Linked DNA regions of Methanococcus maripaludis. The protein of the gene in region 1 binds, or shares a complex with, the protein of each later gene. Links are inferred from orthologs where the notes say so. Each region holds a gene or a part of one and is shown on either strand. Other genes may lie near its edges.

Evidence for each region. Proteins that work in one complex are often made in the same cells at the same time.
Region 2: the proteins of HNP90_RS02670 (region 1) and HNP90_RS03900 are in contact, whole or in part, in a crystal structure (PDB 7CNS), measured with the Thermococcus kodakarensis proteins. The link is inferred for Methanococcus maripaludis from one-to-one orthologs. Residues at the interface, in WP_011250200.1 of Thermococcus kodakarensis: Ile25, Ala28, Leu29, Ile32, Tyr33, Ala47, Gly48, Asn53, Ile54, Ala57, Glu60, Phe61, Leu62, Tyr99, Ser128, Glu129, Ser130, Asn145, Arg146, Glu147, Gly148, Gly149, Pro150, Ser151, Leu153, Tyr164, Leu201, Gly202, Asn203, Gly227; in WP_011250199.1 of Thermococcus kodakarensis: Arg6, Lys7, Ile8, Leu27, Gly28, Thr38, Arg58, Gly59, Lys60, Gly61, Ser62, Thr63, Val64, Ser66, Tyr67, Val68, Tyr70, Ala71, Lys74, Glu86, Ala87, Glu88, Thr89, Ile90, Ala92, Thr93, Ile96, Ile97.

The regions. Positions count from the first base shown.
Region 1 is NZ_JACDUL010000001.1:469,348-477,205, forward strand. What follows is about bases 2,380-5,245. They hold HNP90_RS02670 (aconitase X), read right to left. Parts: upstream 4,483-5,245; coding sequence 3,277-4,482; downstream 2,380-3,276. Other genes in these bases: HNP90_RS02660 (hypothetical protein), read left to right, coding at 2,380-2,494; cobM (precorrin-4 C(11)-methyltransferase), read right to left, coding at 2,491-3,255; HNP90_RS02675 (coenzyme F420-0:L-glutamate ligase), read left to right, coding at 4,533-5,245. Also shown: HNP90_RS02640 (bis-aminopropyl spermidine synthase family protein), read left to right, coding at 1-354; HNP90_RS02645 (30S ribosomal protein S8e), read right to left, coding at 408-794; pyrB (aspartate carbamoyltransferase), read right to left, coding at 955-1,863; HNP90_RS02655 (DUF2304 domain-containing protein), read left to right, coding at 1,948-2,310; more of HNP90_RS02660, read left to right, coding at 2,297-2,379; more of HNP90_RS02675, read left to right, coding at 5,246-5,429; HNP90_RS02680 (HEAT repeat domain-containing protein), read right to left, coding at 5,453-7,132; HNP90_RS09390 (archaellin/type IV pilin N-terminal domain-containing protein), read left to right, coding at 7,437-7,858. UniProt on the Methanocaldococcus jannaschii protein: Component of a hydro-lyase that catalyzes the dehydration of mevalonate 5-phosphate (MVA5P) to form trans-anhydromevalonate 5-phosphate (tAHMP).
Region 2 is NZ_JACDUL010000002.1:201,295-206,671, forward strand. Bases 75-2,835 are described here. They hold HNP90_RS03900 (DUF126 domain-containing protein), read right to left. Parts: upstream 1,771-2,835; coding sequence 1,378-1,770; downstream 75-1,377. Other genes in these bases: HNP90_RS03890 (selenouridine synthase SelU-like subunit), read left to right, coding at 75-244; HNP90_RS03895 (NOG1 family protein), read right to left, coding at 274-1,314; HNP90_RS03905 (class III signal peptide-containing protein), read right to left, coding at 1,782-2,009; HNP90_RS03910 (hypothetical protein), read left to right, coding at 2,096-2,254. Outside these bases: more of HNP90_RS03890, read left to right, coding at 1-74; HNP90_RS03920 (pyruvate kinase alpha/beta domain-containing protein), read right to left, coding at 3,378-3,956; rnz (ribonuclease Z), read right to left, coding at 3,966-4,898; HNP90_RS03930 (helix-turn-helix domain-containing protein), read right to left, coding at 4,926-5,318. UniProt on the Methanocaldococcus jannaschii protein: Component of a hydro-lyase that catalyzes the dehydration of mevalonate 5-phosphate (MVA5P) to form trans-anhydromevalonate 5-phosphate (tAHMP).

The DNA.
Region 1 (7,858 bases):
GCATTCTCTCACAAGCCTGTAGAGGAATACATTGAACTGCAAAAATCAATCAACAATATGAACTTTTTAATTTACGAATTAATTCCCGGATTTAACTTCTATGAAGGAACAGAAATTATTGGAAACACCACATTTCTGGCAAGACTCGTTGGAAAAAATTTGAAAAAGATAGAAGTTAATTCTGAAAAAATATACACGGGAGAATTAAAACCAACTTTAAGATACTACCAGTGCATGAACTGCAAAAAAATCCACGAAGTTGGAGATAAAATAAAAAGAATAGAAGAGTTAACCTGTGAATGTGGTGGAAAGAAATTTTCGATGGTTAAACGATCGAAAGTAAAACAGAACTAACTAATATACTTAAAAATAAAAATTTTAAATTTTTTTAAAATAAAAAAAGAGAATTATTCTGTTAATAAAACAGCGTTTACAACACCATCTTGTCCAGGTCTTGAGGTAACTTTTGCTTTACCCATTTCTGTTTCGATGATTGCGCCTTTTGTCATAACGTTTCTTCTGATGTAGTGTTTGTTTGCTTTGTTGTCGAGAACTTTTGTTACAGCAACTTTTTTACAAACTTTGTTTGCTTGATCAAAGACGTTTGCGTAGTTTGTTTTTTCCAACTTAACTTTTAAGTTTGCGCCCCTGCATCTTACAATTTTTCTTTTGATTCTGTCTGAAATTTGTGTTTCTGCTGCAGGTCTTCCCATTTCTCTTTTATGTTTCTTTGCAGCTCTCCAGACTTTAGCTCCTGTTGAGAGCCTTCTGCTTGCTCCTTGCCAAATTGCCATGATTACACCTTATTCTCGTTTATTTTTTTAAAAAAATCGAAGTTTTTCCGTATATCTAATAAATTTTTTGAGAGAGTATGCGAGTATAATATGTGATTGCTATAATACTATAAAAAATTAACTGCATTTCAAAATAGGTTAAATAAGTATAATAGTTTGATTATTTTATTGAATCTTCAAATAAAAGCTTTAAAATCGCCATTCTTACAGGAACTCCATAAAATGACTGTTTAAAGTATCTTGCCTGTGGAATATTATCAACTTCAGAATCGATTTCATCAACCCTTGGAAGGGGGTGCATGATAACCACATTTTTGTTTCCAATATGCTCTTTTGAAAGACGATATATTCCTTTTACTTTGTAGTATTCGTTAACATCGACAAACCTTTCTTTCTGAATCCTCGTCATGTAAACAACATCAACATCGTCAATTTCAACGTCAGTCATTTCTGAAAGTTTTAGTTTTCCATCGATATCTTCAATTACTTCTCTTGGCATTTTAAGTTCATCAGGAGCAATTAATTTTATTTCCACACTTTTAAAGAGTGATAATGCCTGACACAACGAGTGAACGGTTCTTCCGTACTTTAAATCACCGATAAATGCGATTTTTAAATTTTCAATGTGTCCAACTTCTCTTTTAATCGTATACAAATCAAGAAGCGTCTGTGTCGGGTGCTGGTTTGATCCATCTCCAGCGTTTATAACCGGAACTTTTGAATTTTCACTCGAAAGTCGTGCAGCCCCTTCTGATGGGTGCCTTATTGCAATCAAATCGCTGTAACCACTGATTACTTTGATAGTATCTGCTAAAGATTCGCCCTTGGTTACAGAAGTATTTGAAATATCTGTAAAACCAATAACATTTCCGCCAAGTCGTTTCATTGCAGTTTCAAACGAAAGTCTTGTCCTGGTTGAGGGTTCATAAAAAAGAGTTGCGAGTATTCTTCCATTTAAAAAATCACAGTGACCGTTTTCATTTAAAATAGCTTCCATTTTTTCGGATTCGTTTAAAATATTCAGAATTTCTTCCCGACCGATGTCTCTCATCGAAATTAAATGCCTCATCAAACCACCGACATTTTTCATTAGTTATAAATTAAATATATATAAAATTATGGTGCAACATATATATGCAGACGAGGTGTATTAATGGAACCTGTTCAAATTATCGGGATTATTGTTGGCTTTATTGTTATTTTAAAAATTACAGTACAGGCTAAAAAAAGTGCGATTTCACCATTTACTGCACTAACCTGGATTTTCGGATGGATTTTTGTAATGTTTATGGTAAGTTTTCCAAATTTCCTTGGGAAAATTGCACATGTTCTTGGAATCGGAAGAGGTATTGATTTTTTAGTTTACTTTGGAATCATAATCCTGTTTTTCTTAGTTTACAAATCATATTTAAGGGCAGAACACCTTGAAAGAGAAATTACTACGATTGTTTCAGAAATTGCAATTAATGAAAGATACAATAAAAAAACAAAAGGTGAAAATGATGGAAAACTATGAATTAGTAATGGAAACTGCGCCTTATGTTCAGAATATGGAATATATAAGAGAATTAATTGAAGAATCAGCCGATATAAAAGAATTAAAAATAAAATTAGTTGAATTAATAAATAATGAACAGAACGTTCCAAAAAAGACGGATTTGAAAATTTTAATGGAAAAAATAGAAGAATTAGGCCTTTAATTTTTAGGCTTTCTAAATTCGTGTTCAAAATCTTTGTCGTAAAGTTTTGAATAATCATAATTAGTTGGATTTGTTACATTTCCAACAATTATAAGGGCTGTTTTTGTAATTCCTTCGCCTTTTACTTTTTCAGAGATATCGTTCAATGTTCCCCTGATTTTTTTCTCATCAGGCCATGATGCATGATATACTACTGAAACTGCGGTATCTTCAGGGTAACCGCCTTCGATTAACTCACTGCATACCTTTTCAATCATTCCTGTTCCAAGATAAATTGCCATTGTAGCGTTGTGTTTTGCGAGTGCGATTAAACTTTCTTTTGCAGGTTTTGGAGTTCTTCCTTCAGGTCGTGTAATTATTACTGTTTGTGAGACATCTGGAAGTGTCAGTTCTGATTTTAAAGTTGCAGCAGCTGCAAAAAGCGATGTAACTCCGGGAATGATATTTACATCAATTTCATATTTTTCCAATTCATCAATCTGCTCTTTTATTGCACCGTAGAGTGCAGGGTCTCCAGTATGAACCCTTACAACCGTTAAACCGTTATTGATTCCGTTTACTGCAACGTCAATTACTTCATCAAGTGTCATCGTTGCACTGTTGTAGATTTTTGCGCCTTTTTTATTGTATTCCAAAACTTCAGGATTAACAAGGGAACCTGCGTAAATTAAGATATCTGCACTTTCGATCGCGTTTTTTCCCTTTATCGTGATTAATTCCTTGTCTCCAGGGCCCGCTCCAACAATAATCATCTTTTTCATCATTTCACCGATTTATTAAAATTATTCAGTTGCTTTTTTCAAAATTTCATAAGTTGTTCCATATATCACGTTGCTTTTACAGAAACCGGGTAAATATGTTGCAGCCTTTCCAGAATTCGTTGCAACATTTTTGTAGCCCATATCTTCAATTGGGGCTACAACCATGCACGTGTCGACAACTACTTTTCCGCCAGCGTCTTCGATAATTTTTGTGTATCCCATCCTGTCAGCAATCGATTTCATGTGAATTGATGTGCATACCCAGACTTCTGCATTGAATTTAGCATTTTCTGCCTTAACAAACTCTGCAACTTCTTTGATTTCGTCGAGACTGCAGTGTGGGCATCCGATACAGATTAAATCTGGTTTTTCCGAAGTTTTGAAGTTTTCGTACTCTTTTTCAAAATCATCTTTTCCAATAACGACTTTTTCAAGGTTTCCAGTTTCCAGTCCCTTTTTTGCTTCTGGGGTTATTCCTTCAACGTGGTAGAGTGCAACACCGCCACTTGCTGCAAGTGCTGCTCCAAGTGATTTTAAATAATCATTTTTAATTGATTCGCAATTTTTAAATTTAAAGTATGGAATTCCGTTTTTTACAATTCTTCCGGTAATTCTTCCCAAAATTCCGTAAAATGAACTCGAATCCTCAAGTTCCATGTCAACTTCAAACACTTGCGTTGGAAGCCTGTTTTCAGTTAAATGGTACCCATAACATGGCGTTTTTCCAATAATTGCTGCTGCTAACGCAGAAGGTCCGCCTTCCCTGTTTGTTCTTGCACCAATTACAGAATTTACGTAAGCTACAGCAGATGATTCTGCCCATGCAACGTGTGAACCAAAAATTGGAACATTTCCAGTTAAATACGGTGTACAGGTACAGCTTATTTCAATTTCCATTCTTTTAAAACAATTAATTATTTCAAGTTGCTTTTTCGCAAAATCTTTTGGAAATTTAAGTTCATCGTATCTTATCAAATCCATTCCAGCAGGATTTAACGTTGTTGGAACAGATACCTTTAAACCCTGATCTGCAAGATCTTTTAAAAATTCCAGTCCTTTTTCACCGATAGTTTTATACGAAACACCGGAAACTTGTGCAGAAGATATATCTACTAATTTTTCTGCTCCGTAAATATCCCCTAAAGATACAAGTAAGTTCATGCAGGTTTCTAGGGCTTCCCCGTATTCTCCGGCATATAATTTTTCCTCTTCTCTCGTCAGATGCATAATTTTCACCTTTTACCTTACTAATTATGGAGTCCCAAAATATAAAAATAATGGAGATAGTTTTAACTCGTGAAAAAATGGAAATAACTGCAACACCGATAAGAACAAGATATATCGATAGAAACGAAGACTTTGTATCAGAATCCATCAATTCTTTAAAAAATGAAATTGAAAACGGATTTGAAATAAAAAACGGGGATTTTTTAGTAGTCAGTGAAAAATTTATCGCTACAAGTGAGGATAATTTTGTTGATGAAAGTTTGGCAGACCCGAAATTCTGGGCATATTTTACATACTACCTATCAAAATACGGCTGGGGATATGTTTTAGGCCCGCTTTTAGGTACCAGAGGAGATAGGGTTAAAAATTTAAGAAAAATGCCAAAAAAGGAAACATTGAAACACAAACAGGTTGTAATCGAAAATGTAGGATTAATATACGCACTAAAACCTGCGTCAGAAGGCGGAATTGATTTAACAAACGTTCCTGGAACTTATGCATCCCTCCTTCCAGAAAACCCTGAAAATTCTGCAAAAAAACTCCATAAACAAATAAAAGAAGACTTAAATCTGGATTTAACTGTCATGGTAATTGACACAGATGCAACGTACAGATTTTTTAATTGCTATGTAACTGCACTTCCAATTGCAATTGATGGAATAATTTCAAAAATAGGTGTTTTTGGATATATTTTGGGGAAATTTGGAAAAATACTAAATCAGGGAGGACTATGTGGCGCAACCCCGCTTGCAATTTCAGGAAACGAAAATTACAAAAAATACCCCTTAAAAACGATTCTATATATTGCAAACCTTTCGGATACTTCTCAGGTCCCATATACTAAATCAATACACGATTTGATGAAAAAATACAATACCTTTGAAATAACCGTTGATGTTTTAAAAGAGATGGAACACAGCCCGTTAGTTATTGTAAAATGCGAATAATTTAAAAAAGTAAAAAAATATTATTATCGTTTTGGTTCGTTTATTGCAGATTCTATTAATGATTGGATCATCAAATCATGCGATAATTTGTAAATATCAAACTCATTTTTATTTTCCACGTCTAAAAGTTCCAAAAGATCGCCTGAAAGCGAAGTTTCAATACATTTGCTTTTATCCAAAATATATACCTGTTTTCCATCTTCAAGTTCTACTTCGGTGCATTCTGACTTCAATGCCACAATTACAGGCGGTTCCTCAATTTCGGGCCTTTCTAATTTTATATCCGTAAAATCTGGATCATTTGAAGATACTTTCTCTTTTATCGAGTAACAAAGATCATTTATGTATTCCTGATTCCACGTCCTTCTTAAGTTAATTAATTCTCGTTCAAGACTTGAAAGAAATTCTTTTGGATATTCTTCAATTACTTCCCTTAAAAACTCCATATTATATTTTGCCTTGTCTGCAGCCTTTAAAATTATTTCGAGGTTCTTTCTCTCGATGTAGCCGGATTTTACCATTGCAATCGTTGCTTCTTTTGAGAGTTCTTCGTCTGAAAGTTTCAACCTTACATTATTAATATATCTGTTAATGTACTTTTGATCGTATTTTCCAAGATTGCCCACAATTCGAAGAGCCTGCTTTGAAATGTATTTATCAGGATTATTCATCAACACACAGACTTTTTTATAGTGTCTTGTAGTAACTTTCGGGCTGTATTTTGATAAATTGTAAAGAAGCGTGATTGAAGGATAAATTACGTCCAAATCTTCGTCCAATAATGGATTTATGTTTAAATTTTCAAATTTAAGTGGTTCTGTGTAGCTTAATTTATTCAGTGCCAGAAGCGAATATATCTTAGTGTATTTATCGGGAGAACTTGTAAATTCAAAAAGGGTATCGAGTGCATTTTTTAAGTATTCCGGATATTTTTCAGAGTATTTCCATATCGAATAAATTGAACTTCGTCTGATTTCTAAATCATCGCTTTTTAACGAATCTATCAATATTTTAGAAGTATTTTCATCGAGTTCGTAATCTTTAATATCCCCTAAAATCTTGATTACTTTTGACTTCAGTGCAGAATCGTTTGAATCTAAACAGGACAATACATCATTTTGGCAGCATTTTATCAGATCAGGGTTAATTTCCCCGATATTTTTTATTAAATCCATTAAAATTGCTTTTGAAGTTATTTTTTCGCGTAATATTTCAAATAAATCAATTTTTTCTTCGCATTTTGAATTTAACATTATTTTTGAAACTGCGTATGCTGTTGCGCAAATTACATCAATGTTTGAATCATCAAAACATTTTTTCAAATTTTCCATGTACTGTTTAATATTATCATAACATATGAGCCCAAAATCTCCAAAAAATAAAACTGCATTTTTTCGAATTCTCCAGTCAGGATTTTCCAATAATTCTGCAATTTTTGGGACTAATGGCAAAACTTCAGAAGGGCTCGCCTTTGAGACCATTGAAAGTGAATTTAATGCCGCCCATTTTATTTTAAAGTCACCATTTAGTGCTTTTTCATAACTGGGAATAAAATATTTTATAGATTCCCCATTTTCAAATGCGTATTTTCCAGCAGCAAGAACATCTTGAAAATTTGAAAAATCAAAACTTGTCATTCCTTTTTTATTTGCACTATTTTTCTGATTTAAATGGTATTCCGTTGATTTAAAAGATCCTATCATAATATCACGCTTTTAATAGTAATATTATTATGAATAGAATTGATTATATTCGTTTTTTGCATGTGTTTGTGTAGGTTAACAGTTTTTCACCAAATTTACCTACATAAGTACATACATAATTACATACAACATCAAATACAGCATTATATGCCAAAACAAGTGCAAAAAAGGTATATATTATAAAAAAACGACATATTTCTTCGGGAATATCCCCAAGAGAGATACATTATCTCAAGGATTCAGAACTAAAATTTCCATTGGGAAATGCCTAAATAGCCATTTCTTGAACTTTGGAGGTTCAAATATGAAAATAACAAAATTCATGAAAAGCAAAAAAGGTGCTTCTGGAATAGGTACCTTGATTGTTTTTATTGCAATGGTATTAGTTGCTGCAGTTGCAGCAAGTGTTTTGATTAACACAAGCGGATTTTTACAACAAAAAGCTTCAACTACGGGAAAAGAAAGTACCGATCAGGTTGCAAGCGGATTACAAGTCGACGGGGTTACCGGACTTGCAAGTACTACGTTAGACAAAATGGTAGTTTATATTACTCCAAATGCAGGTAGTGCTGCAATTGACTTAAAAGAAACTAAAATATTTGTTACATATGATGATCAAAATCAAGTATTAAGTTACGACGGATTATTAGCAGCATCAGCAGATGGTGACATATTCTCATCAACAGCTGCATTAAGCCTCACAACTGCTGACGTAGTAGTTACAAG
Region 2 (5,377 bases), on another replicon or contig:
TGGAAAACTCTATAAAAGCGAAGGAAAAGAAGTTGCAATTGCTAAAGCAGGGGTTATCATTCAGGATGGAATAAAAAGAATAGTTTCAGAATCTTTAAAGTTGGATCCAAATAAAAATTTAATAGTCTTTTGTGCAAGGGGCGGCATGAGAAGCCAGTCGATTGCAACGATATTAAAACTGTTAGGGTTTAAAGTAAAACGACTTGTAGGCGGATTTAAAAGCTACAATCTATCAAAAACCTAAAAAAATAAAATAAAAAAAATAGATCAATTTTATTCTTCTTCTAAAAGGTCCATTAAACCTTGTTCATCAAGAATATCTAAAAGTCTACCTTTTAAGTCAACGATTCCTTCTTTTTTAAGTGAAGATACTTTCATTACTTCGTATTCTCCAAGGTCTTCTTCAAGTGCATCTAAACCTTCTATTTCATCAACATCCATTTTGGTTAGCGCAACTAAAATTGGAGCGTTAAATGTTTTTCTAACTTCCTCAAGTAAATTGAACTGTTCTTCTATCGTAAATCCGCAGAATTCAGTTGGGTCAATTACGAATAAAATCATATCTGAAAGATAGTTTATTGCAACTACCGCGTGAAGTTCGATATCGTTTCTTTCATAAATAGGCCTATCTAAAACTCCAGGAGTATCGATTATCTGAATTCCTTCTTCAGTATATCCGATATTCAATCCTTTCGTTGTAAATGGGTAAGAATTTACTTCTGGTTCTGCATCTGTAAGTGTTCTAAGGAGTGTTGATTTCCCAACATTTGGGTATCCTGCAATAACAACTGAAGGTAAGTTTTTCACAGTTGGAATATTTTTAAGCTTGTTTCTTGCAACACCTAAAAACGCCATGTTTGGGTAAATCTGTTTTAAAACTGATGAAACCCTTCCGATAAACTCTTTTCTAACGATTGATGTAGCTTGCGGGCTTGGTGCTTTCTTAACTTTTCTTGAATACTGGGTTCCTAATTTTTTCACGATTTCAGATGCCCACTGCACTGCTGCAAGCGATTTTTTAAATTCGTCGCTTCCAACCATGATTTCAAGAATTTCCCTATAAAATGGGTCTAAATTATCTATTGAAGGAGTTTTTTCTACAATTTTCAAAAGATTGTCTGAAATAACTGATGCAGTAGTTCTAATTTTGTTATCTTCGATTATTCTTGATTTTGGGACACTTAATCCTCTTGTAGTTGTTCTAAGTTCTCCTGCAATCTTTTCAGATCGGTTATATGCCTTGTCTAACAATTCATCAGGATATAAAATGGTAGGCATTGCTTTAAATGGATTCGCGTCTCTCGATTTCCTCATAGTCTCATCTCACATTTTAAAATATGAATAAAAATTCAAAATAGTAGGAAAGTATATTTTAGTTTACTGTTCTTTTATTTTAACAGTTCCCGTGTTTCCATCAACTACTACTATATCGCCATCTTTAATTTCATCTATATTAACTTTATCCACGAGCGGGATTTTTCCAAGAATTGCACCAGTTGCGACAATTGGTTCGGACTCAAAATTTACCATTCCTTTTAAAAGCCCTCTTTTAGCAAGCCCGTAGATTACGTAAGAACCAACAGTACTTCCTTTCCCAGTTGGAAATACAAATATTTTGTTTGCGATACTTTTTCCAAAAAGTTCATTTTCCTTATCAGTTACAATTCCTTCCTCATTTACGCCACCAAGAAATGAAATGGACGATTTTGAAACAATTGCTTCCCCTTCAACGACGCCTTTTGAAATAATTCTTCCAGTTAGCTCTTTCAAAGTTTCACCATTTACTTATTACTTAAATTTCCAACCGATTCAGTTAATTTGTTTACTGCATTGTTATATATCCCTATAGTACCATTTGTAGTTTCGTTTATTTGAATTGCGGATTCTACAGTGCTTTTTACATAAAGATACGCTGCAAATACTGCAACCATTGCAACGGCGATTACAATAACACCTGCTTCAAGAGATATCTGGCCCCTATTTTTAAATGCTAAAGATTTTAAACTCATTTTTTCCCAAATAAATTTTAAATTAGCATAAGCTTATATAAACCATTATAATTCTAGATATAAATATTATTGGTAAGAGGAAGACCATGGAATTTAAAAGTGAAATCAGCAAGTACACAATAATAAATCTCGATAAATTAAAAACAAATAAAACAAAATGTCCAAAATGCGGAAAAGAATTTAATTCTGTGGGAAAGAAAATAATCTGCCCTGAATGCAAATATATATTTAAAGTAGCTGATTAAATAATAATCCTCCTAAATTTAGGTTCGGATTATCATTATATTTCTAAAATCTTAACATTTTCGGATAATTTAGATATTCCAACACCATTATTTATTATTTTTCCAACTTCAAAGGCGTAAACGTTATTTTCTTCAAATTTCTGAATTAATTTATATTTATATTCTGGTTTTGTGGAAATTAAAAGACCGCCGGCAGTTTCAGCACCCTTTCCACAGCAAAGACCATGTCCAAACAGTGAAGCAAGTTCTGGAGTTCCCTTAATTACTGGAAGGCAGGATATTTCAATTTCTACATTGCTTTGTTCAGCCATTTCCTGACTGTGACCTAAAATACCAAATCCTGTAACATCAGTCATTGCATTTGCAATTTTTTCGCCCAACTCATTTTCAAGTTCTCTTAAATGTAAAAGAGCTATTCTATTAGACGTTGTCATCAGTTCAATGGTTTTTTCAAAGATGTATTTTTGTTCTTCTTTTGGGATATCGATTAAATCTTCAAATTCTTCAGTAACTCTAGATAGTGCCATTGCACTCTGGTTTCCAAGCGGTTTTGTAAGAATTAATACATCGCCCTTTTTACATCCTGCTTTTGTAAGGATATCTTCTTCTTTTCCTACACCAGTAATTGCGCCACCAATCAAAGGCCAGGGGTTTAAAATGGTATGTCCACCAATAATTGTGGTATCGTTTTCTCGGCAGAAGTCCTGAAAACCCTGAAGCATTTTTTTCGCAACGCTTACAGGAAGTTCTGGAGGAATTCCAAGAAATACAAGTCCGCCAATAACTTCGGAAATTCCCATTGCATATACATCACTGGTAGAATTACATGCAGCAATTCGTCCTTGAAGGTAAGGGTCATCTACAATTGGTGTGAAAACGTCAATTGTTTTTACAATTGCCATTCCATTTTTTATAACTACTGCGGCATCGTCTCCGAGGCCAACTTTCGTATTTTTTAAATCATCTTCAGAAATTATGCCTTTTACTAAATTTTCAAGTTCGGTGTCTGGAAGTTTACAAGCTCATCCGTGTAATGTAACCATTTGAGTTAATTTTATTTCCTCTTCGATTTTACCACCTTTGAGGTATATTTTTAAACATTTCATATATCATGTATTTTCAACTATTCATGCTTTTTCTTATTTCTTGGCATGCATATCAATTCTCTTAATTCAATATCAAAAAATGTATTCATATTTGACGGCAAAATAACGACTGCAGAATCAGCACCTCTGCTACTTCCACCTATTGCAATAATTTCTTTTTTCGTTGAAACAAGCCCTGCATCAGCAGCCATCACTGTTACCTCATAGCATACTTTAACGCCCTGTCCGAGTGTTTTTAATGTCTGTGCAATAACTTCTACTGGCCCATATCCACCAAGTCTTTTTGAAATTCCTCGTTCAACACCGCTTAAAGCGTGAGTTCCGCTAAATACTTTTGCACCCCGTTTTTCGAGGTCTTTTTTAATATTTTCAGGCATTGCTACAATATCGGGCCCAGAAAAGCCCCGATGATAGGTTACAACAACCACATTTACATTTAAATTTTCTTTTTCTAAACTATCAAGTAACATTTTTGCAGTTTCACCATATGAAGAAGCTACAACAATGTCAAAAATTCCTAATTTAGCCCGTTCTACTGCATATTTTAAGGTATTTTCTGTATTTTCAACCCCTGCATACTCAAAATACTCAGTCATTTGTCTCACCTATTTTCCTTTTAATGAATATTCCATTAAATCTTCTGCAATCAGTATGTGTAAATCCGGATGTTCTGCTTTAAATTCAACAATGTCTTTTTCATAAGCAGATATTTCGTCATATCTTGCCGATATATGTGTTAATATTACAGTATTCACGCCAGAAAGTTTTGCAATGTTTAATGCGTCACTAACGGTCGAATGTAATGTTTCTTTTGCATTTTTATCCATTGATTTATCAAAAGTTGCTTCATGAATTAACGTCGTGCATTTTAATTCTTTTAAAAATTCAGCAAATTCATTCAAGGGAATAGTATCCCCACTGTATCCTACGCAAATCCCTTTTTTTGGGGGAACTGTAACGTCATCTGGAGTTATTATTTTTCCGTTGAGTTCAATATTAAAACCATCTTTTAACCTTTTTAAATCAGGCCCGATCTCAATTCCCAATTTATTTACTTTTTCCAAATCCATTCTAGGTTTTTTAACCTGTTTGAATACATATGCAAGTGCAGGAACGGAGTGAACTACTGGAAAACTGAATACTTCGTAATTATCACTTGAAATTATCTTTTCAGGGGACTTTGCAGATATTTCATAGACATTTATTGGGTAATCGATTGAATGGTAGCCCACATTTAATATATTTTCAATCATTTTTGCAGTTTCTTTTGGCCCGTATATGTTCAATGGCTTTGTTCTGCCCTGAAATGCAATTGATTGCATAAGTCCGGGGATTCCTAAGATATGGTCGCCGTGCAAGTGTGAAATAAAGATATTATTAATTTTCATCGGAGATACATCTGTAAAAATAATCTGTCTTTGTGTATTTTCACCACAATCAAACAAGAATATCTCTCCATCAAATTTTAAGGAAATTGATGGATGGGCCCTATATTTGGTGGGTATTGCCGCTCCGGTTCCAAGAAAAGTTAGTTTCATATTTTCACATATATTTTATTAATTACTTTAAATTAAATTGTTTATCAGTTCATCGGCATCTTTTTCATCTATTTCATCTACCCATTTGCAAACATCCCGACTCCATTCACTCATGGTTTTTTTAATCCGTTCTTTGACGTCTGCAAAAGGAACGGCTTCGTATTTATAGTAATAGCCACCTTCTTTGATATTAATCTGTTTTCTAATGATGATACCTGCATTCATCAAACTCTGTGCAGACCTTTGAATCGTGCTTCTTTCCCTATTCAGTGATTCTGCAATTTCATTTATTTTTGCAGGCTTACACTTTAAAATTTCAAAATAGACTGCAACGTCAAATGCTTTCAGTCCAAACACACAACACATTATTGTTTCAAGAGTAAATGTGCTGCAAGGCATATTAAGTACCAATTTGCTCATTACACCACCAAAGAATATAATCTATGAGTTTCATTATATAATGTGAATTCAAAAATAGA